2 regions of the Sporomusa rhizae genome follow, and region 2 is predicted to be linked to the other one. Evidence: riboswitches for the same ligand, from Rfam matches in the RefSeq annotation. Region 2 holds a riboswitch; the other holds the start of a gene.
The links. A riboswitch is a leader RNA that binds a small molecule or an ion and turns the genes downstream of it on or off. The one in region 2 is predicted to bind FMN.
Positions count from the first base shown of each region.

Region 1: linked by a shared signal. The riboswitch ahead of ribB (3,4-dihydroxy-2-butanone-4-phosphate synthase) and the one ahead of ribD (bifunctional diaminohydroxyphosphoribosylaminopyrimidine deaminase/5-amino-6-(5-phosphoribosylamino)uracil reductase RibD) in region 2 are both predicted to bind FMN.

Region 1 covers NZ_CP156925.1:5,503,619-5,515,555, reverse strand. The annotation lists gene SRRS_RS25770 (DUF523 domain-containing protein) at 1-398, shown strand, start outside; gene SRRS_RS25765 (uracil-DNA glycosylase) at 413-613, shown strand; gene SRRS_RS25760 (UbiX family flavin prenyltransferase) at 744-1,304, opposite strand; gene SRRS_RS25755 (DUF188 domain-containing protein) at 1,491-1,934, shown strand; gene SRRS_RS25750 (nucleoid-associated protein) at 2,038-3,042, shown strand; gene SRRS_RS25745 (diguanylate cyclase) at 3,120-4,223, shown strand; FMN riboswitch at 4,262-4,408, shown strand; gene ribB (3,4-dihydroxy-2-butanone-4-phosphate synthase) at 4,504-5,142, shown strand; gene SRRS_RS25735 (radical SAM protein) at 5,275-7,032, opposite strand; gene SRRS_RS25730 (cyclic nucleotide-binding domain-containing protein) at 7,025-8,200, opposite strand; gene SRRS_RS25725 (ATP-binding protein) at 8,364-10,022, opposite strand; gene SRRS_RS25720 (acyl CoA:acetate/3-ketoacid CoA transferase) at 10,431-11,937, shown strand, end outside.
Region 2 covers NZ_CP156925.1:2,649,419-2,661,355, reverse strand. The annotation lists gene rsgA (ribosome small subunit-dependent GTPase A) at 1-763, shown strand, start outside; gene rpe (ribulose-phosphate 3-epimerase) at 764-1,420, shown strand; FMN riboswitch at 1,479-1,611, shown strand; gene ribD (bifunctional diaminohydroxyphosphoribosylaminopyrimidine deaminase/5-amino-6-(5-phosphoribosylamino)uracil reductase RibD) at 1,720-2,856, shown strand; gene SRRS_RS12375 (riboflavin synthase) at 2,819-3,472, shown strand; gene SRRS_RS12370 (bifunctional 3,4-dihydroxy-2-butanone-4-phosphate synthase/GTP cyclohydrolase II) at 3,501-4,715, shown strand; gene ribE (6,7-dimethyl-8-ribityllumazine synthase) at 4,715-5,185, shown strand; gene yfcE (phosphodiesterase) at 5,198-5,755, shown strand; gene hslO (Hsp33 family molecular chaperone HslO) at 5,774-6,652, shown strand; gene rpmB (50S ribosomal protein L28) at 6,817-7,008, opposite strand; gene SRRS_RS12345 (DUF1858 domain-containing protein) at 7,205-7,408, shown strand; gene recG (ATP-dependent DNA helicase RecG) at 7,410-9,482, shown strand; gene SRRS_RS12335 (hypothetical protein) at 9,671-9,877, shown strand; gene SRRS_RS12330 (TVP38/TMEM64 family protein) at 9,927-10,598, shown strand; gene SRRS_RS12325 (HipA family kinase) at 10,718-11,503, opposite strand; gene SRRS_RS12320 (hypothetical protein) at 11,755-11,937, opposite strand, start outside.

The DNA of each region.
Region 1 (11,937 bases), 2.9 Mb from region 2:
CAGGAGTAGAGTGCAGGTATAATGGTCAGGCATTTCCGGTACCTGCAATCGTTGAGATGGTAAAACGTGGTCAGGCGATTCCTATTTGTCCGGAACTCTTGGGGAATTTACCGATTCCCCGGCCTAGTGGCGAACGAAGAGCGGGACGGATCGTTTCACGGGACGGCGAGGATGTTACGGCTGAATATGAATATGGCGCAAAAACTGCATTAAGTATTGTAAAACTAGTCAATGCGGATAAAGTTATCCTTAAGTCGAAATCGCCGACCTGCGGCTGCGGGCAAATTTACGATGGTTCCTTTTCTGGCAACCTCATACCTGGCGATGGTATTTTTGTCGAGCTGCTTAAAGAGAATAACATCGCAGTATATAATGAAGATCAGCTTGATGAACTGTAATAGAGGAGGGTGTCATGTCGGAAGCTGGTACAAGGGGGCTGCCTTCACGTCTCCGGTGTGTAGGGTGCCAGCACTACTACATTACTTGGGATAAAACGTTCCCCTATGGCTGCAAGGCCATGGGGTTTAAAAGTTATAAAACGCCATCGGCAGTGGTCTGGGAATCCTCAGGGCGGGAGTGTCTGGCTTTTCTCGATAAAAAGAGTGGCCAATAGAGCTGTGTTTCTCTTGTGAGATATTTTATTAGATAGAGTCGTAAATCGTAGGAACAACAGGTGGATTAGCATTGAAAAAAGCCGCGAATTTATCGCGGCTTTTTGTATATCACTCAGAATATTTCAATGTTTAGTTAGTGCCGTTTGTTCCCCAGCGTTTAACCATATTGTGTTCTATATCCAACAAATCAAAGATTCTTCCAGTATGATGGGCTACTATATCATTAATAGTAGCTGGTCTATGATAAAAGCTAGGCATGTATGGCATAATGACAGCGCCTTTGTGTGCCATATGTAACAGAACCTCAAGCTGCTTGATTCCCAGGCGAGGTTCGCTGGTTACCAATATTAATTTCTTTTTGCTTTCTAATGTAAATGCCGCTGCATTTTGCAGGCTGTTTTGCGGTGGTGACTGAACCATTGCGGCGATAGCTTCTACGCTGCAGGGGACAATAACCATTGAGTCTGCAGTTTCCATTACTTCAGGCGTCATTTGCTCATCGGCAAAATAAAAATGCGAAACTAACTGTTTGACAGCTGCCAGGGTTTTATTGGTTTCACGCAGCAGGGTAGATTCGGCATCGCGGCTCATAATCAGACGGGTTTTTGCGTTGCGTTTATTAAATTCTTCCAGAAGGTGTACGGCATACGCCATGCCTGTGGCATTTGTTATTCCAACAATAGGTTTCATAATTAGTTCCTCACAACCAAGGTTTTTGATAGTAATGCTTACTTGATTATACCAGAATAGTGAGAAAACGAAAAAAGGCACGTCTAATTATTCTATCTTTAGAAAAAGCTAGACAGTATGTCCTGAACAAGGAATTTTTGGTAAACTAAGATAATGAATAAAATAGTTACTTAAGAAAGGGTAATCATGAAAATAGTAGTCGACGCTGACGCCTGTCCGCGGGCGGTTTTACAGATATGTATGTCTATTGGCGGCAAATACAAGATTCCGGTCTGGACGGTAGCCAGTTTTAACCACAATATTGTGTCAGACCACCATGTAGTAGTAGGCAGCGCTTCACAGGAAGCCGATATAAAAGTTATCAATTTAACTGAACCCGGGGATATCATTATTACTCAGGATTGGGGCTTGGCAGCTATGGTACTGGGGAAATCCGCCTGTTGCCTTAGTCCGTCGGGAAGAGAATATCGTAAGGATTCCATTGAATTTTTGTTGGAGGAGCGGGAGTTAAAAGCTAAGTTTCGCCGGGGTGGGGGAAGAACAAAAGGGCCCAGCAAAAGAAGGCGTGAAGATGATGAGTGGTTTAAAGCGTCGCTGGAACGAATAGTGACTTCTCAGCTCTTACAATGAGTGATACAATAAAATAGACTTGGCTGAAGGGACTAATCTTTTCAGATGTAATCAGGAATAAAATCGGATTCATTCTTCAAAAACTGAAAAAGGACGATGAACAATGCTAGTAACAATAAATAATGCAATCTTACATATACTTGATTTTCATTCTGGTGTAACCGTATTTTCCGAACAAGAACTTGACATTGAGAGCAACAGTGTTATGGCCTTTCTGACCAAACATATCGAAAAATCCTATACGGCGCAGAACTCTAAGACAGGTACTTTTCATCCCGATAGCAAATTCAAAAGCCATGTTTCGGAATATCTTACCGGTAATGTTGATTTTATTAGTTTTTCGGTATCTGTAGCCGAAGCGATGTATACGGCTATTGCCCAATCTGACGTATTAGATTCCACCGATATTGTAATTTGCGATTTTGCTATTGATGGCACGCGCGGCATTGCGATTTTAAAATGCAGTAATAAGGTAGGCTTCATTCATCAAGTAGTGCAGGAAAATGACAAGCTCAAAAATGATATTGTCAATCATTATGCAATTCTGCCTAACCCTTCGCAGAAACTGGATGAATACGCCTTTATCGACGCCGAGACGCTGGATATCAAGTTTATTGAAAAGAAACGCTCGGTTAACGGACTGGATGCGTACCTGCTGGCAGATAGTATCCTGGAATGCAGCTCGCTGATTTCTCCTAAGGAAACACTGGATTTAGTCAACTCGATTACACTGATGGTGGCAGAAAACCATGGGAAAAGCACGGTTGAAGCCGCCTCGAAAACCAAAAACTATATTATGGACAACATTGAAGTATCCGAATATCTCGACCCGGTGGAACTAGGTAAAGAAGTCTTCAGTTCGTCTCCGCTCATGCAGGAAGAATTTATTAATGAAGTAAAGAATGCCGGAATTCCTGAAACCGTCAAGGTGGAAAAATCTCTAGCCGTCAAGGCGGGTAAAAGTCACAAGATTAAAACCGACACAGGGATAGAACTTACCTTTCCGGTAGATTACTTTGAAAGCAGTGAGTTTATCGAGTTTGTTAATAACCCGGACGGAACCATATCGATTCAATTAAAAAATATTGGAAGTATAATCAATAAATGATGCCAATTCTAAAAACAATTCCTTTTTGTCTATTAGCTATAGTGTGTATTGCTTATTTTCAGCTTATGGGAGATTATATGCTGCCTCCGAACCTGGCAGAATTGTCTTATGTCATTTATGGCGTAGGCATGCTGCTCGGCTGGTGGTTTAATCGCGGCAGGGTCTTTTTTGTTGTTACTGTTTTAGCGCTTTCGCAGTGTGGGCTTAGTGGTTTAGCCACAAGTGCTGCAGGGATGCCTGCCGTAACAACAGCTGTTTTTCCTGTCATTAGCACATTGCTGCCAATTAATATATTTATTTTTTCCCAACTGAAAGAACGAGGCATTTTTACCGCCTGGGGCCTTGGTCGCTTTGCCGTTATTGCTTTTCAATTAATGTATATCGCAATCGCAACGATAACAAATGATAACACCTTGCTGAGTTTTTTTGAAAAAACTGTATCCGGCGAAAGTCTGCCAATGGACACAGCAATGCCGCAATCGGCTATTGCTGCCTATAGTATTGTTTTTCTGCTGTTCGCGCTAAAGCAATGGAAAGCGAAGTCTTACCTGAATAATGCCTTTATTGTAGTATTAGCTTCCTCTGCTGTCGGGCTGTATTTAAAAGCAGAATCGTTGGCTCTGCCTGTTTTCTTTGGTGTTGCCGGCGTTATTCTCATCATTGCAGTCATTCAGGATTCTTATGCCATGGCGTATCTGGACGAATTGACGGGCGTGCCCGCTCGTCGGGCTCTTAAGGAAGATCTAATGAAGCTAAGAGGCGAGTATGCTATTGCCATGGTAGATATCGACTTTTTTAAGAAGTTTAATGACACCTATGGCCATGATGTCGGTGATGATGTGCTGCGCCTGGTGGCTTCTGTGCTGCGGCAGGTAACAGGTGGGGGAAAGGCATTCCGTTACGGCGGCGAAGAATTCACGATCGTGTTTCCCCATAGCAGTATAGAAGAGGCTATGCCCCACCTGGAAAAGATACGGGAGTTAGTAGAGAAAACTCCGTATGCTTATTTTGGGAAAAAGGGTAAGGCTAAGCGGAAGTCTGCCAAGAAGCTTTTTGTGACAATAAGTATTGGCGTAGCCGAACGCAGCGAAAAACATAGTCAGCCGGAAGCGGTAGTCAAGGCTGCTGACACTGCGTTGTACCGGGCTAAGAAAAAAGGCCGGAATTGTGTAAGTAAGTAGTATTGACAATATTAGGGAAAGTAGTATGCTATAAGTAGACTTATTCTCAGGGCGGGGTGTGAATCCCCACCGGCGGTAACCTAGTGTAAGCTAGGAAGCCCGCGAGCGCTCCTTTTGCTAAGGAGGTCAGCAGATCTGGTGAGATGCCAGAGCCGACGGTATAGTCCGGACGGAAGAGGATAGGACAGGTTGTTCCTGTTGTATTGTTTCTTTTCTCTAGCTTCTGTCCCCAAAACGCCCTGATTCTAGTAAGTCGACACATTTTAAGGAGGCGACTTAATTGAATCAGAATTTATTAACTCCATTTGGTACTTATCAGGAAAGGGTGGAACGGGCACTTGCTGCGTTGCGCCAAGGCCAAGGTGTTCTGGTTACCGATGATGAACAGCGGGAGAATGAAGGAGATATTTTTTTTGCTGCCGATTCTTTAACCCAAGAACAAATGGCTATACTCATCCGTGAGGGAAGTGGTATTGTATGTCTTTGCTTACCGGAAGAAAAGGTGCAGGCATTAGGTCTGCCCATGATGGTAGAACACAATACCAGCCAGTTTCAGACTGCCTTTACTGTCTCTATTGAAGCTGCTTGCGGAGTAACGACAGGTGTTTCGGCTGCCGACCGGGTAGCCACCGTAAAAGCTGCTATTGCCGATAATGCGAGTCCCGCACATCTTAGCCGTCCGGGCCATGTGTTTCCGCTTCGGGCGAGAGCCGGTGGTGTTTTGGAACGGCCGGGGCATACAGAAGCTAATGTAGACTTAATGCGGTTGGCCGGACTAAAACCGTATGGCGTATTATGCGAACTTACGAATATTGACGGCACTATGGCTAGACTGCCGGAGATTGTTGATTTTGCCAGGAAAAACGCGATGCCTGTAGTTACTGTTGAAGATATCATCAAGTACCGGCAGGAAAAATAATAACAAAGGATTGACAATCCGCAGACGTTGTCTGCGGATTTTCTATTGTGAAATATAGTTTCTAACGAAAGAAGAAGTCAGGACCTGCCGGAACGGCAAGTCCTGACTTTTTACGTTTGCATTTAACGCAGGTTACTCTTTACTAACGGGTTGTGCACGATTGTTGCGGTTATTAGGATTCGAACCTGCCAGTATACGGCTACGCTCGTTCATCTTTTTTGTAATTTCTTTGATGTAATTGCAGGTTCCACTGATAATATCAACGAACGAGGTTTGCTTGAATTCAAATAAATTGGCCTTTGAACTGTAACCGATTGCCTGACTCATCATTAGATAGTCATCCGAAATGTTGATGGGAATGCCCATGTCTACAACAGCGCGGTTAAGTCTGCCGATTTCTTTTAGTATTTTTGGCATGTCTAAGTCATTTAAAGTATAGTCCATCTTCTTCCAAAATTCCACCGGCTTATAAATAGAATACTCGTAGTTCATTAGCTCGTTAACAAAGTTTTCGCCAAGCTTAAAACCTAGTTTCTCTTTTTCGTCAAACCAGCCTGTTCCGGGGAATACACCGGGCGGGTTTATGATAACGGCGTCGGGATTAGCCTCTTTAATAAGGCTAACATTTTGAGTAAAAACATCTTCTAAGGTTACTCCGGGAATGACAGGGCAGGGGTAGATCATAGCCAATACTATCTGGCAGGAGGCTCCTTCGGCTGCTGCTGCCAGTTTTACGCATTGAATTGTGTCGATAATATCTTTTCGCTGGACCCCTTTGTTCATTATTTTATCGTTGATTTCATCATGACCTGTTTCTCCACCTAAGAATATTGCTCTTAGCCCCGAACGAATCATCAGGCGATAGCTTTCATACATGTATTCTGAAGCTTGGGCGGGGCGGGCAAAGATAGAATAGTTCATTTTTATATTATTATCTAAGATCATTTTAGCAATTGCCCGCCCGTGACCTAATGGTGTCTCGGAGCTGCTAAACCGGAAGAAGGCGATACCACGACCAGTCATTGCTAAAATTTCTTCTTTTATTTCTTCTATTGGCCGGGGTGTGTAGTGTGTATTCTGTCTTGTATGCGAGCAGAAGGTGCATTTGTTCCAAGTGCATCCCAATCCGTCTATTAGGGTGTGAAACCATACCTTATCAGTCATGTCGATAGCCCGATAGTTTGGGATGGTAAACGAATGAAACATATAGTCGCCTTGTTCGTGGTAGTGTCCTGTTCTAATCAAAGGAAAGGAGTCTATTTCCTGTCTGAGCAGTTCGAGATAAACAGTTTTGCCGGGTGTTGACCTCCTTTTAATTAAAAGGTCCTCCAGGATCTCTTCGCCAGGGCCCATTATGGCCAGATCAAACTCATTGTGCGCTAATACATATTCCCCATAAACCTTAACGTGGGGGCCGCCGGCAATAACAATAGTTTCGGGATTAGCCTCTCTAATCCTTTGGGCTAGTTTTACGCTCCAGGTATAAGGAGCTCCGCCCCAAACTTTTATTCCTACAAACGGAATTTGATCAGTTTGTACTAAGGTAGCAATGTTATCGATTAGCTTGTCCATATAGTGTTTGCGGAAGTAAAGAGCTAGAGATTGAATTGGCCAAGCTAGCAATAGGGCAAATGCTGCAAAAGGTTTAAAGCAAGCGCTAAATTTATTTAGCTGTAGTTTAACTAGCTTACGAAGGAGCCATGTGCACCATTTCGGAACCCCTTCCTCTACCCGGGAAACTCGTTGCTCATCAATTACGTGTACACTAACATCCCGTTCTTCCAAGTAAGTTCGTATAACAGCTAACCCATTTTCTAAGGCTGCATCGGAAGCGATTCTTTGTCTGGGGGCAAAGCTATTCACAAGTAATAATTCAATACCTTTATTCATGGTTTTCCCCTCCTTGGGTGGTTATTGCGCAAAGGCGTAGCAAATCGTGAGTATTTATTATATTGTGTAATAATATTTCCGCCGCGTGCTGGTGAAGGTGTGTATATCGTGAATGGGCTTGTCCTGTCAAAATAAATAACTCGGAATCAGTTAAAGATAAAATTGATTCCGCTTGACGAAATTTGCTTGTAAAGGTGAAATTGCCAAATGGAGATCCAGGCATCAGGAAGCGCGAAGACTTTTGCGAAGATGCTTCCAGAGTTCCTGACAACAAAATATATAAGTCGTTGCAAAAGCTATTTTCATATAAGATGTTGTCACCTTGATAGCAGGAAAAGATCATTCCTGATATCAAAAGCTCTTTGATACTTTCAGCATCTAAGTGGTTAAATAGAGGCAGTGAAAATGGAGAAATACCTAATTTTTGTTCAAAATGCTCCCATAAGGTATCACGGGTTATTAACCGAGTATTAAGGTGTTGTGTTACCTCAGGGAATATTTGCACAAAGCGCTTCGATATTGTTGGATCATTTACATACTTTCGAGCGAGGCGAAGCATAGGGGATTTAATAGAACGGAAGTGGTCGGTATCTTCTAGAAGCATTACTAATGGTATTAGTAAGCTGTAACCTGGATCGGTAAAGTTACCGGCATATCTTCTAAACCCGACGCGTTCGTAGAGTGGAATAACATACGGGTTGCCCCCTGTAAAAATGAGAGAAGAGTTCTCACTTCTGAGAAGTCGGTAAGCTTCAGTGAGAATTAAATAAAAGGCAGGCGAATTCCTAAATGGCGCTTTGATGGCGAGTTTGGTACCAAGTCCAAGTTTAGGGTTTAGAGAATGGGGGAATACAGCATTGAACTTTTGCATGTGAAATGCGTTGGATAAATCCGCTGGGTAGTCTTTTGCTGAAGCTATGGTAATGCGTTGTGTGGCAACAATTTCACTGCCAGCTTGTACATAAATCAGATAACTTTGATCATCTAGAGCGTCGGTAATTTGCTTGGCCCCCTGAATGCTTCTGTCCAAAGGTTTATCCATTTCCGCGACATATACATCGTAACGTAACTTGTAAACTTCCTTCTTCTCCCAGGTCTGAGTGGCAATACGGACTTGTAACGTGTTATCGACAATATCGTTGGCAGAGTTTTTAAGATTTTCGTTCACATTAAAACATCCTTTCCTTTTTTTATTAGATGGAGGAGTGTCTAAACAATCAAAGGCATCACCCCTTTCAAGAGAAGAAAGGAAAATATTTAATAAAATTCAATAATTATCCACAAAAATAAAAAGGAGCCCTTTGGAAGGACTCCTTACTGTTTCTAGCCTACTAATCTGTTTTAAATTTTATGTTGAAAGTTGTTCCTTGTGGCCCCGAATCTACTTGAACTACAGCTTGGTGGTCGTGGGCTATCCTATACACTACGGCAAGTCCAAGACCGGTTCCGTTCTCCTTCGTAGTAAGAAATGGTTTACCGATGTTATCTAATATATGTTGTGGTATTCCCGTTCCGTTATCTTGAATCGCTAGAATTACATCATTGTCTTTTTCGTAAGTTCGAATCGTTACTACACCATTATGATTTGTTGCCTCAAGAGCATTACGAACTAAATTTAACACTAATTGCCGGATTTCCTTTTCATCTAGATAGATAGTAGGTGTAACTTCCGGATAATATAAAACATCTTTGCTAGATGCATTAGCGGCAGCCTTAAGTAAAGGATAAATATCTTGAATGACAGAAATTAGCTGCATAGGTTTGAGATCACGTGATTTATTTTTGCAAAGGGATAAGTATTCTCTGATTATTAAATTGGCACGATCTAATTCGCTTATAAGTAAGGAAAACTGCTCAATATATGCGGAAAAGTCAGGTTTTTTAAGGTAAAATTGTAAGTAGCCTTGCACTGTTGTTAAGGGATTTCTTATTTCATGAGCCATGTTGGCGGCCATTTGCCCGACAGTGTTGAGCCGATCCAGGCGAGACACGTTTTGTTCTAACTCCCTTCGGGCAGTAGTATCGCGAATAATTCCTTCAAAAGCAATGCAGGTACCACTGTCATCCATAATGGGAACGGTTGTTTGTTCTACCCAAATAATAGTGTGATCACGCCGAATAATGCGCAAAGTCATTGGTGCTGATGAAGCTGTAATAGGATCAGATATAAGCTTGTCAATTAATGCTTTGTCGCTTGGATGGACTAGTGATAAAAATAAATTTGGCGTTTTAAAAAAATCCTCCGCACTATAACCGGTTAGGTTTTTAGTCGATGGAGTTACGTACTCGATTTCCTGAGTTGGTTTTAGTTTATAGAGGTATATAGTGTCGGCAGCATTCTCTGCCAGCAGACGGTATTGTTCTTCTTTTGAAGCTAAATCTCGAAAATTTCTTTCCACATAAAGCATTAGAATTCCAATTGCTATAATAAATCGGAGGGTACCGCTAATTAGGAATCCCCAAGGAACAAACCAAGTTACCGATAGCAGAAAAGGCATGTCCAAAGTGTGCAGGCCAGAGCCAATAAAAGCCAGACCAACAATAATCTTTCCCCAGCCTTTATTGTCAAGATGATGAATAAACATCCATCCAAGCCAAAAGTATATATAAGCAATATAAAGGAAAGTTGGCATTGCTCCTACAAGTAGGAGGGGAGGAGCAACAACAAAGGTAATATTCGCAATAATGCTTACTATCAATGCCCAGTAGTACCAGCCCTTACTCATTTTAATATCCAAGAATTTACAAGTGGCAAATACTAATAATACATAGTTTGCGACCTGGGTAACTTGAACACCCATTATCATTGGTTTGCTCATTTCTTGAAGAGGAGTTCGGTAAAGAATCTGACTTCCAAAGGTAACCAGCCAAAAGACAGCCCACAAACCAATATAGGTTTGGCGGTAAAGAGAATATAAAAATATATATACACATACAACTGCAAATGTAGCCGACAAAGTTGCGATAATTGAAAGGTCATAAAAGTTCATTTCATGAGGCCCCCTATTCGTACTTGTCTACTTGCATCTAATTTACATATTCTAGATAATTATAGCAAATAATGGATAAATATATTGGAGGATTTTGTCGAAAATGTTATATTGCGAAATATCTTTGCAAATAGTTGAGCTTTCGCTAATCGCAATCTCATTTGTAAGGCGTGTCATTTTGGCTTGTGTCTATTTTGATGGACATTCTGTACACATATATATACATTTGCATTTGGATCCCATGAAGGGAATTCAATTGGGGAAAGAGAATATCTTCACAAAGAATGTTGATTTCACAGGGGTTCTTGGCTCAATTTTCTAACTTTTCTCTAAGCCAAGTATAGTTGGCACACTTCTTGCGATTACTATTGGTGGATGCAATGTGTATTTGGGAGAGGAAGTGAGTATATGGCAAAAGTAATTAGTGCTGCGGAGGCTGCCAAGCTTATACAAAATGGTACTACGATTGTTACCAGCGGATTTGTTGGCAACGGCCATCCGGAAGCACTGACAGCTGCGCTAGAAGAACGCTTTTTACAAGAAAATGCGCCCCGCGATCTGACGCTTCTATATTGCGCTGGACAAGGGGACGGTAAAGACCGTGGTTTGAACCATTTGGGACAAGAGGGAATGCTTAGGCGTACCATCGGCGGCCACTGGAACTTATCGCCAAAACTTGGCAAGTTGGCTGTTGAAAATAAAATGGAAGCTTATAATTTCCCACAAGGTACCTTGGCGCAATGGGCTCGCAATATTGCCGGCCGCAAGCCTGGGGTTATCACCAAAGTAGGGTTAAATACCTTTGTTGATCCGCGGGTGGAAGGCGGCAAAATCAACGGAATAACTACCGAAGATTTAGTTGAAGTTATCGAATTAGGTGGCGAAGAGTGGCTTTGGTATAAGCCGTTTCCGGTTGATGTTGCTTTACTACGAGGTACTAGTGCCGATGAGAAAGGCAATATCACCATTGAACGCGAAGCCGTTTCCCTGGAATTGATATCGCTGGCGCAGGCAGCTAAAAGCTCAGGCGGTATTGTAATTGTTGAGGTTGAGCGTTTAGTTGCTAACGGCAGCATGCATCCCATGAATGTTAAAATTCCGGGAATTATTGTTGACTACGTAGTAGTTGCCGATCCATCGCAACACATGCAAACCTTTGCGGAACAATATAATCCAGCATACTCCGGCGAGGTTCGTGTTCCCCTGTCAGCCATTCCGCCAATGGCGCTTGACGAGCGCAAGATTATTGCCCGGCGTGCCGCTATGGAACTCATTCCTAACGCCAAAGTCAACTTAGGTATCGGTGTTCCGGAAGGAGTAGCTATGGTGGCCAACGAAGAAGGTCTAGGTGACATGATGACCCTGACTGTCGAAGCTGGCCCGGTGGGCGGCGTCCCGGCAGGCGGTTTAAGCTTTGGTGCAGCTACTAATGCGGAAGCAATCCTTGATCAGACTTATCAATTTGACTTCTACGATGGCGGTGGCTTGGATCTGGCCTTCCTTGGACTGGCCGAAACCGACAAACACGGTAATATCAATGTTAGTAAATTCAAAGGCCGGGTTGCCGGCTGCGGTGGTTTTATTAACATAACCCAAAACGCCCAAAGAGTATTTTTCTGCGGCGCCTTCACTGCAGGCGGGCTCAAGGTTGAAATTGCCGATGGTAAATTAATAATAGTTAATGAAGGAAAATCGAAAAAGTTTCGGGAATATGTTGAACAGATTACTTTTAGCGGTAAGTATGCACAAAAAGTTAAGCAGCCTGTTATGTACATCACTGAACGCGCTGTGTTTGAGCTGACTACGGAAGGAATGGTACTTACCGAAATCGCTCCTGGTGTAGATTTAGACAGGGATATCTTGGCTATGATGGACTTTAAACCGATTATCTCGCCTACCCTTAAAACTATGGACG
Region 2 (11,937 bases):
GATCGTCGGCGATGAAATTAGCTACACCTTAACCGGCCCAGATAAGGGCATCATCGAAGAAATATTGCCGCGCCGCAGTATGCTAAAGCGTCCGATGGTAGCAAATGTTAATCAAGTTGTTTTAACATTTGCTGCTGTCAATCCCGACATTAATCCATCTCTAGTAGATAGATTTTTGGTAATTGCTGAGTTTTCGGAACTGGATATAATTATTTGTATCAATAAAGTGGATTTAACCGACATTGATTCATTACCAAACCTGGTCGACCGCTACAAGCAAATAGGCTATAAAGTACTTACCACAGCGGCCAAAACTGGTATAGGAATCGATGAATTGCGAGAATTGCTCTATGGTAAAATCTCCGTCTTTGCCGGTCCGTCAGGAGCAGGAAAATCAACTCTACTTAACACCATCCAACCAGGCCTTGAACTTACAACTGGCGAAGTTAGTCATAAAATCGGCCGTGGTAAACACACCACCCGGTTTGCCGAACTTTTGCCGCTGGCAGGCGGCGGTTTTGTCGTAGATACTCCGGGGTTTAGTTTCACCGAATTTACTGACATAGAACAAGCTCACTTAATGGACTACTTTCCCGAGATAGCCAAAGTAGCGCCGGATTGTAAATTCAATACCTGCCTTCATTATAAAGAGCCACAATGCGCTGTTAAACAAGCGGCTAGTGACGGCCGCATTCATCCTGACAGATATCAATCTTATCTTGAAATATTGACCGAAATTAAAGAGAATAAGAAAGGGTACTAAATGAATACTATCAAAATTGCACCTTCCATTTTATCTGCTGATTTTTCCCATCTAGCCGATGAAATAATCAAAATAGATGAGGCTGGCGCAGACTTAGTTCATATTGACGTTATGGACGGGCATTTTGTTCCAAACCTAACATTCGGCCCGCCGGTTGTTGCTGCCATTCGCAAAATAACAAACCTGCCATTTGATGTACATTTGATGGTTACTAATCCTCAGGATTTGATTGTACCCTTTGTTAAAGCCGGCGCTGATATTATCACCATTCACGCTGAAACCGCACCACATATGCACCGTTTGATTCAAAATATCAAAGAATGTGGTAAGAGAGCAGGGATATCGCTTAATCCTTCTACACCGCTGGCAGTAATCGAAGAAGTGCTTTCAGATGTTGATATGATTCTTATTATGAGCGTAAATCCGGGATTTGGCGGCCAAAAATTTATCCCTAATGCCATAAATAAAATTGCAAGACTTAAAACTATGATTGATGAACGTAAGCTAACCGTTGATATTGAAGTTGATGGCGGAATAAACGCCGCTACTGCCCAGCAGGTGATTGCCGCAGGTGCTAATATTTTAGTTGCCGGTTCAGCAGTGTATGGTGCACCTGATATAAAACAGGCAATTAAGAGTATTAGAGGTATTGATTAATTTGCCGCTTAATGGTAACATAGATAGCAGATAGTGGATTATGGATAAAAATTACATAGTAAGCCTTTGGGGCATGGTGAAAAAGAGCAATCTTTTAATTCCTGACCGGCGGTAAAGCCCGCGAGCCGTTATACGGCTGATTCGGTTAAATTCCGAAGCCGACAGTATAGTCTGGATGGTAAAAGGCGTAATACTGCCATAACTGGCGTTACTTTAAGTTAAAAGCCTATTAACTGTTGATTGCCCCAAAAGCAAATCAACAGTTTTTTATTTTTCCTATCATCAACTGGGGGATTTCTATGGACGAATATTATATGCGCCAAGCGCTAACAATTGCACAGTACGCCTCGGGTCGTACCAGCCCCAATCCACTGGTCGGCGCGGTTATTGTAAAAAACGGTCGTATTGTGGGACAAGGCTGGCATCGTAAAGCAGGTACACCCCATGCGGAAATTCATGCTTTAGCCCAAGCCGGTGATTTAGCAAAAGATGCTACCGTCTACGTAACACTTGAACCATGTTCCCATCACGGCCGTACCGGCCCTTGTGCCGATGCCTTAATTGCTGCTGGAGTAAAAAAAGTAGTCGTAGCCATGACTGATCCAAATCCATTAGTAGCCGGAAATGGCTTAACCCGGCTTAAAGAAGCCGGCATTGAAGTGGTAACAGGTCTACTTGCAGCAGAAGCAGCCAAACTAAATGAAGTATTTATAAAATGGATATCTACAGGAATGCCATTTGGTGTGCTTAAAACTGCGATGTCCCTCGATGGTAAAATTGCTGCCTATACTGGCCATTCCAAATGGATCACTGGCTCACCAGCCCGCCAATTTGTTCATAAGCTTAGAGACACTTACGATGGTATTTTAGTAGGGATTGGTACAGTATTAGCTGATGATCCTGAGTTAACCACTCGTTTGCCGCATGGCGGTAATAATCCCACGCGGATTATTGTGGATAGCATGGCCAGAACACCACTGACAGCTAAGGTAATAACAGACGGGCGCGCGCCAACTATCATTGCAGCTAGTTGCGCAGCACCTGCCGAACGAGTAGAAGCATTACGAAGCCGGGGTGCAGAAGTATTACTGCTTGAAAAGACTCCTTCCGGGGTTGACTTGCGCCAATTGTTCAAGTTACTGGGAGAAAAACGTATTACCAGTGTGTTTGTTGAAGGCGGAGCAGCCATAAATGCCTCCTTATTAGATGCAAATTTAATCGATAAAGTATATTGGCTCATAGCCCCAAAAATAATTGGGGGCAAAACAGCACCAAGCCCAATTGGCGGCACAGGAGCAACAACCGCCGATCAAGCCATTTTGCTTGAAGATATCACAACACATTCTATTGACGCTGACGTATTAATTACTGGCTATATTGCTGGACGGGAGGGTAGAGATGTTTACAGGACTTGTGGAAGAATTGGGGAAAGTTAAAGCTATTGCAAAAGGAGCAAAATCAGTCCGCCTTACTGTTTACGGTAAAAAAGTTTTGGAGGATACTCAGCTTGGCGATAGTATTGCCGTAAACGGTACCTGCCTGACAGTAGTTGATTTTAGTCGTGATTGGTTTACTGCTGATGTTATGCCCGAAACAGTAGACAGGACTGCTCTATCTGGTCTCAAACCAGGCGACACCGTAAATTTGGAACGTACATTACGGGTCGGCGACAGACTGGGTGGTCATATTGTAAGCGGCCATATTGATGGCATAGGTACTATCTTATCCAAGGAACAAAATGATAACGCTGTTATTGTCCGAATTGGAGCCGGTCCGGAAGTCATGCGGTATATCATACAAAAAGGTTCCATTGCTATTGACGGTACAAGCCTTACTGTCGTTGAATTCGGAACTAACTGGTTTACGGTATCACTTATTCCGCATACTACGGCTATGACCACTGTTGGACTTAAGGCAACCGGTGAAACAGTGAATTTAGAAGCAGATATCATCGGTAAATATGTAGAAAAACTTTTGGGCTTACAGCACCAAGCTAAACCCGCTGAAAAAATAACACTTGGGTTTCTTGAACAGCACGGGTTTACACGATAAAATTCAAAAAAGAATGGAGGAATTTTACATGAAATTCAATACTATTGAAGAGGCTATTGAAGATTATAAAAGTGGTAAGATTATTGTAGTAATCGATGATGAGGATCGTGAAAATGAAGGCGACCTGCTGATGGCCGCTGAAAAAGTAACACCAGAAGCTATTAATTTTATGGCAACATATGGACGTGGTTTAATCTGCATGCCAATTATCGGCAGTAGATTAGATGAACTTGAAATAGGCCAAATGGTAACTGAAAATACAGACAATCACTCAACAGCTTTTACCGTATCCATTGACGCTAAAACAACAACAACCGGTATTTCTGCCCATGAACGCGCCCTGACTGTTCAGGCCGTGCTTGACCGTAAAACAATTCCCAGTGATCTCAGACGCCCAGGTCATATCTTTCCCTTACGGTACGCTGAAGGCGGCGTATTAAGACGAGCAGGCCATACGGAAGCTGCGGTCGATATGGCTAGCTTAGCTGGTCTTTACCCTGCGGGAGTTATCTGCGAAATTATGAACGAAGACGGCACAATGGCCCGCACACCTGAGCTTATGGAGTTCATTAAAAAACATGACCTTAAAATAATTACTATCGCCGATCTCATTAAGTATCGTAAGAAACATGAACGGTTCATAACCAAAGCTGCCGAAACTAATCTGCCCACTAAATATGGCGATTTTAAACTGGTTGCCTATGAAAGCCAGCTTGATAATCAGTGTCACGTAGCTCTAGTTAAGGGTGATGTAGCAAACAAAACAAATGTACTAGTTCGGGTACATTCTGAGTGCTTAACCGGTGACGTTTTTGGTTCGCTGCGCTGTGACTGCGGTGATCAACTGGGTCATGCCTTAAAACGCATTGAAAAAGAAGGCAGCGGCGTTCTGCTTTATATGCGGCAAGAAGGCAGGGGTATTGGTCTTGCTAATAAAATACGGGCATACGCATTACAAGACACAGGAAAAGACACTGTAGAAGCTAACGAACTACTGGGCTTCGCTCCGGACCTAAGGGATTATGGAATTGGCGCCCAAATCTTAGCCGATTTAGGATTAACCAGTATTCGGCTGCTCACCAATAATCCACGTAAACGAGTAGCCCTTGAGGGTTATGGTTTAACCATTACTGAAAGGGTTCCTTTAGAAATACTCGCTAATAAATTTAACAACAGATATTTATCAGCCAAGAAATCCAAGCTTGGTCATTTATTAAAACAATATGAGGAGGTTCAAAAATAATGAACAATGTTAAAATACTGGAAGGAAATTTAGTAGCAGAAGGATTAAAAATCGGTATCATAACGGCAAGATTCAATGAATTTATTAACACAAAACTGCTCGAAGGTGCTTTGGATGCGTTAAAGCGCCACGGCGCCTCTATGGAAAATGTAGAAATTGCTTGGGTTCCGGGAGCATTTGAAATTCCGCTTATAGCGAAAAAAATGGCTATGAGCAAAAAATATGATGCTGTAATCTGCCTGGGTACAGTAATCAGAGGCAGTACCAGCCATTATGATTATGTTTGCGCTGAAGTATCTAAAGGAGTAGCCCATGTCGGTTTGGAAAGCGGAGTGCCCACCATTTTTGGCGTTCTTACTACTGACACTATAGAACAAGCCATTGAACGGGCAGGTACCAAAGCTGGTAATAAGGGCTTTGATGCTGCCGTTTCAGCTATTGAGATGGCAAACCTTATTAAAGGTCTATAATTGGGAGGTACTATGAAAGTAGGCATAATCAGCGATACACACGGTTGTTTGAAAACATGGCAAACAGTTTTTGATCGCTACTTTGTAGATACAGAGCTAATTATCCATGCCGGCGACGTTTTGTATCACGGACCACGCAACACCATTCCTGCTGAGTACAACCCTAAACAATTAGCCGATGTCTTGAATAGTTGTCCGGTTCCTATAATTACTGCCTGTGGTAACTGTGATGCAGAAGTTGATGGAATGGTATTAAACCTACCAATTCAATCGCCTTACACATACTTAATGCTTAATGGATTACGAATTGCTGTAACCCATGGCCACAACTTGACTGACGAAACTAAGCAGGAGATGGCTAAACGCCTAAAAGCTGATATCTTTATTACCGGTCATACTCATGTAGCCACATTGGAGAAAATTGAAAATATATTCTTTTTAAATCCTGGCTCCCCGGGAATGACGAAGCGTCCTGACGGTCGGGGCACCATTGCCTGGATAAATGAGAACAAAGTCGAAATACTAGATATAGCAACAGGCCAAGTGATGATTTCCGAATCCTTGGTCTAATACCGGAGGTTACCGTTAATGTATGATCATCTTATTCGGGCAACAGCGCCCGGAGTTCGCGGCTTTGCCGCTATTACTACCGATCTAACGGAAGAAGCCCGCAAGCGCCATGACTGTTTTCCGTTAGCCGCCGCTGCGCTTGGCCGCACAATGACTGGTGCATTATTAATGGCTGCGAATTTAAAGACCGCAGAAAGCTTAACTATTAGAATTTCCGGGGATGGGCCGCTGGGAGAAATTGTAGCCGATGCTTACCCTGATGGTTCTGTCCGCGGCTATGTCAAAAACCCATTTGTTGACTTACCGCTTAACAATGGCAAATGGGCTATTGGCCAGGCAGTAGGTAAGGGACATATACATGTTACAAGGTTTGTTGGTCTGAAACAGCCTTTCACAGGCAGCTCTGAACTGATATCAGGCGAAATAGCCGAAGACTTTACCCAATACCTTACTATGTCTGAACAGACGCCATCCAGTGTGGCTCTCGGAGTCCTTATTAATCCTGACACAACAGTTTCTGCTGCAGGAGGATTTCTTATTCAGGCTTTGCCGGGAGCAGAAGAAGATGTCATAAGTAAAATTGAAACCAATTTAAGCCAAATGCAGCCTGTCTCTCAAATGGTACATAAAGGTTTAGATGCAAGAGGAATTCTGGAAACTGTATTTTCGGGACTGCCAACAACAGTGTATGACTCGATAAATCTTCATTTTAACTGCAAATGCTCTCGCGAACGAGTTGAAAACATGCTAATTAGTCTCGGAAAAGAAGAGATCAAGGAAATGGTTGCAGAAGGACAAGCCGAGGTCTGCTGTCATTTTTGTAGCGAAAAATATCATTTTAACGCCCAAGAGTTGAAGAATATTTTAGAAAAGCTAGCTGCACCACAGGCTAGATAAAGCCAAAAAACCAGCACAGTACTGTGCTGGTTTTTTGGCTTTATCTAGCAACTGCTTCCGAAGTCAGTGGCAAAATAGAAAATGTTGTGGGTGAATTTTATATACTTTTCAAGGAAAAAAATAAAAAAGGACTTGATATCAAGCCCTTTCATTAACGTATGTTATTAGACTGCACGCTGAATTTTACCAGAACGCAGGCAACGGGTACACACATTAACACGTTTAACGTCACCTTTAACTAAAGCCTTAACTCTTTGTATGTTAGGTTTCCAGGTGCGCTTGGTTTTAAGGTTGGAATGGCTGACATTGAAGCCTGAACGCTCACCTTTACCGCAAATCTCACAAACATTTGCCATCTATTTCCACCTCCTGTAAGAAAACATCCTCATGTACTGAACATGACTATTTTAGCACAAATTACTTATGATATGCAAGGCCAAATCCGTTTTTTTAGTGATATTTTCATAAATACCTAGCATTTGGTGTGCATTAGCAGGAATTGTGCGTATTATATTGAAATTAAAAATAAGAAAATGTAGGGGGGCTTCATCTATGTTAAATAAAAGCACTCCAATAATCGAAGCGCTTAAGTCGCATCCTGAGGCAAAAAGGATCTTTGCTAAACATGGTATGGGATGCATAGGCTGTATGGGATCACTTACCGAAACTATTGAAAATGGTGCTAAAATGCACGACATTGATGTAGAAGCTTTGCTGGAAGAATTAAACGATCTCCTCAAAACAAACAAATCATAAGGTGATTATTATTCAAAAGTTATGGTCTGCTAAGATACAATTTCTCAAAGGAGTAGGGCCTGCAAATGCTGCCAGACTCAGCAAGCTAAATATTTTTTCTATAGGTCAATTGCTTGAGCATTATCCGCGTCGGTATGAAGACCGAAGCAAAATCAAGCTGATTGCCGAACTAATTGATGGCCATTTTGAAACCTTTCGCGCAGTAGTTATGAATATTAGCGAATTAAAGACTTACCGTGGTCTTAAAATCGTTAAAATCGCTGTAAGAGATAGCTCTGGTATAGCTCATTTAACATGGTTTAATCAGTCTTATATAAAAAACAAATACCGTCCTGGTATGGATCTTATTATCTTTGGCAAAGTTCAGCGTAATCATGGCATAATTGAAATTAATAAACCGGATATTGAGCTTGTAGAAAGAAACAGCCCGTCTACCGGACGCATTATGCCTGTATACCCCGCAACCGAAGATATTCCGCAATGGCAACTGAGATCCCTTATAGAGCAAGCTTTGCAAATATTTCAAAGTACACCCGGCAGTGAAAGCACAGAAATCTTACCTGCCGATATTATTATCCGGTTCAATTTGATAAACCGGCAGCAGGCTTTGGCTAATATTCATTTTCCTGTCAGCATGGAAACCTTATTACAGGCTCGCCGGCGGCTGGTATTTGAAGAACTCTATTTACTTCAATGCGGCTTAGCCTATATAAAACAGAAAATGAAATATGGTTCGAAAGGCATTAAGCATGCACGAGACAACGAATTGGTAGTAGCTGTTGAAAAAAGCCTGCCGTTTGCCTTGACCGCCGATCAGCTTCAGACACTTCGTGAAATTAAAACGGATATGGAAGACACCACTCCGATGCAGCGCTTAGTTCAAGGTGATGTTGGTTCAGGGAAAACAGTCATCGCTGCCATATCGCTGGCCAAAACGGTCGAAAACGGCTATCAGGGGGCGATGATGGCACCAACAGAAATATTGGCAGAACAGCATTATCATACACTTGCCCGGTTATTGGCGCCGCATGGTATCAAAATTGCTGTACTCACCGGAAAATTAAACCGTAAGATAAGAGAAGAAATACTAGACAATATCAAAACAGGACTAATTGATATCGTCATTGGCACACATGCACTTATCCAAGATGATGTGGAGTTCAAGCACCTCGGACTAGTAGTTACAGATGAACAACACCGCTTTGGTGTTCGCCAACGCTCCAAGCTGGAAGCAAAAGGAAATCATCCCGATGTACTTATAATGACGGCAACACCTATACCCCGAACTATGGCGCTTACCGTATATGGAGACCTTGATGTATCAATTATCCGGGAGCTACCTCCCGGTCGACAGCCCATTGCCACTTACGCGCGTAATAACAACCGTCGTGAAAAGGTTTATGGTTTTGCCGTTGGTCAAATTAAAGCTGGCCGTCAAGTGTATATAGTATGTCCGCTTGTTGAAGAGTCGGAAAAAATTGAAGCACAATCTGCAGTTTCAATGTATAATGAACTAACCGCCACCTTTTTCAGAAACATTCCTTGCGGCTTACTGCACGGTAAAATGAAACCACAAGAAAAAGAAGCTGTTATGGCTGCCTTTGCCAACGGTAATATAAAAGCACTTATCGCTACTACGGTAATCGAAGTAGGAGTTAATGTTCCCAATGCCACGGTAATAATAATCGAGGGTGCCGACCGCTTCGGCCTGGCGCAACTTCATCAGTTGCGCGGCCGTGTCGGCCGTGGTGAATATAAGTCTTACTGTATTCTGTTATCAGACAGTACCAACGAAGAAACAGTTGAACGTTTGAAAATTATGACCGAAGTAAACGACGGCTTTATTTTGGCAGAGAAGGATTTGGTGTTAAGAGGACCGGGGCAGTTTTTCGGTACACATCAACATGGTATGCCGGACTTAAAGATTGCCGACATTGTCAGGGATACTGATATATTACTAGAGGCCCGCCAAGCTGCTCAGCAGACGGTTTGTACACCGGAATACTTAGAAAAGGTGTGGCAAACACTTAAGCATTGGTTTGGCGACAAATTCAGCATGGTGTTCCATCGCTAAATCGGATAAAAAAAAAGGAGCGGCCAGAAGGCCGCCAATTATGGGAGAGGAGAAAATTTACATTACTAATATTGACATTTTGAATGGGGTTTATACGTACCTTATTAAATTTTTTTAAATTTATTTCTTATTTTTTTTTACTGTCACGTACACACTAAAGATAAATAACTGTAAGGGTGGTGGGCAGTTTGAAAAATAATAGTTATTCAGAAGAGCAATTACGTAGTATTGCCGGCGAATGTCGTGAATTTGAACATATTATAAACGCTATGGGCTATGGTTATTCCTTACTCAACGTATCGGCTTCAAATTATGTCAGACGCTGCACTGACTGCACGCATTGGTTTGATGGTTCCTGCAACATATTTCAAAGAGAAATAGCCCAATGGGAATAAACAAACAGCGCTGATTCAGCGCTGTTTTTGAGAGATAGGAAGGTACTAGATGAATAAGTTACTAGGTTGGCTCGCAATTATTGCACTTATCGGATTAACGTATATGTGGCAGCCGGAATTTTTCCACCACGCTTATGGTATTATTGAAAGAGGCGACATTGCCGCCTTGGCAGAATATTTAAGATCTTTCGGACCTAGCGCCGTCATGATAACAATTGTTCTATTTGTTATCATGACTTTTACAATTGTTTTTCCATTTATGATTTTATCAGGTGCTGCCGGCATCGTCTTTGGACTATTTTGGGGTACAATAATCTCTTGGATCGGTGAAGTGATTGGTGCCTTATTTATGTTCGTTTTCGCCCGCTATTTTTTCCGTCACGCCGTCGAGGGCTGGATAGCGAAAAGTCGTTATCTTAAGCAAGTAGATGACTATAGTGCCGCCAATGGATTTAAAGCACTTTTGCTAGCCAGACTCTTACCCTTGGCACCATCCGGTATTATAACTGCCGTTGCTGCGATTAGCCGTATCTCTTTCAAAGACTTTTTTCTGGCAACCATCATCGGTAAGCTACCGCCGGTAGTTGTTAAGGTATTACTGGGACACGATATTGTTTTTGCCGGTGAAAATTTAGGTCGGCTAATTTTTATTATCCTGCTGGTTATCGTTATTTATGGCGTTCTCTGGTGGCAAAAAAGAAATAAAAAAACCGAACTTTGAAATTTTTGTGTAGGGAACTAACGGCACTTTATAAAAAAACGAAACTACTTACCATCAGTAAAAAGTTGGTATTCGGTAGTTTCATTTTTATTTCGTTTTTTAGGAATTATAGCAATAAATCATTTTTGCCCGCCTCTGCTTCTCGGAATCAACCTGCAAAGTTCTTCACATATCAAATCGACCATATCCCTGCGTATTTTTGCATATTCCGATAAAGCGGTGCGATCCACCTCACCCGGCAGCCATTTCTGAGGAATTTCCTGTATGATACCGTCAATTTGCTCATTACTAATCTTTCTTACTATATTGACATATGGTACAAAATCCTGAAAAAAAAGAATATTGTTTAGCAATTTTCTATAGTATCGAAAATAATATGTTATTATTTTTGTACCCAGTTTCTGTAGCGAGTCAATCGTCCAGCGACTGGATCTAAATAAATGCGAATTATCGATTGCATAGATTTTGTACTGCTCATTCTCAAGACGGAGAAGTAAGTTTTTATGATTTTTTGCCCGATCCGCATTGTGAAACATATGGTCAAACAACACAACGCCAGCCATGTCTTTGACATTAATAGCCTTATATAGTTTCTCTTTTCTTACGTATTCCGTATTTTCAATGTAGCGCGAGGCAAAATGCAGTCCTGGTTCCAAACCTAACTCAAGAAGATATGAATTATTATTCAATATTTTTTCATCAATGCTAATGATATCACTCGCCGGAAAACACAACCCCATTATCGCACCAAACTTTGCTGCAAAAAATTCGCTTACCAAAACCCTGGAGCCAAGCCGGTTGTTTTGGAATTTTACTACATAGACGTTTTCATCTTGAGCACGAAAAAACTGCGGCACAGTAACCCCGACGCCTACTTTCCCCAAATATGCTGCCGCCATTAGCATACTGTCAATCCCTCCTAACGCAGTCAAAAAAAATACGGCTTGTGCCCAGCATCAGCGAGAGCAGCAGAAACCGCTGTTACTCTATCCGAATAAAATATATTTTTATCCGGAAAAAATATATTTTCATTATTTACTGTGACAATAGAACTCTCTTGATAAAAAGACTCGGTAAAAAAATTCACCGAGTCTTTTACCCTGGCATTAGCATTAATTTAATTGATATTTTCACTCGTACCCAAAAATCGTCAGCTTTAGCAACATTCAGCTGATCTGGACACTGACGTTAAAGCTTCAAGATTTACTACAGCTGTACTTACCGTATTATCAGATATTCCCGAAGAATTACCTGGGCCGAATATCTCATTAACCGATATAAAGGCCAGCTCATCATCGACATTTCCAAGTATACCCTCAAATATAAAGCCACCAAGAGT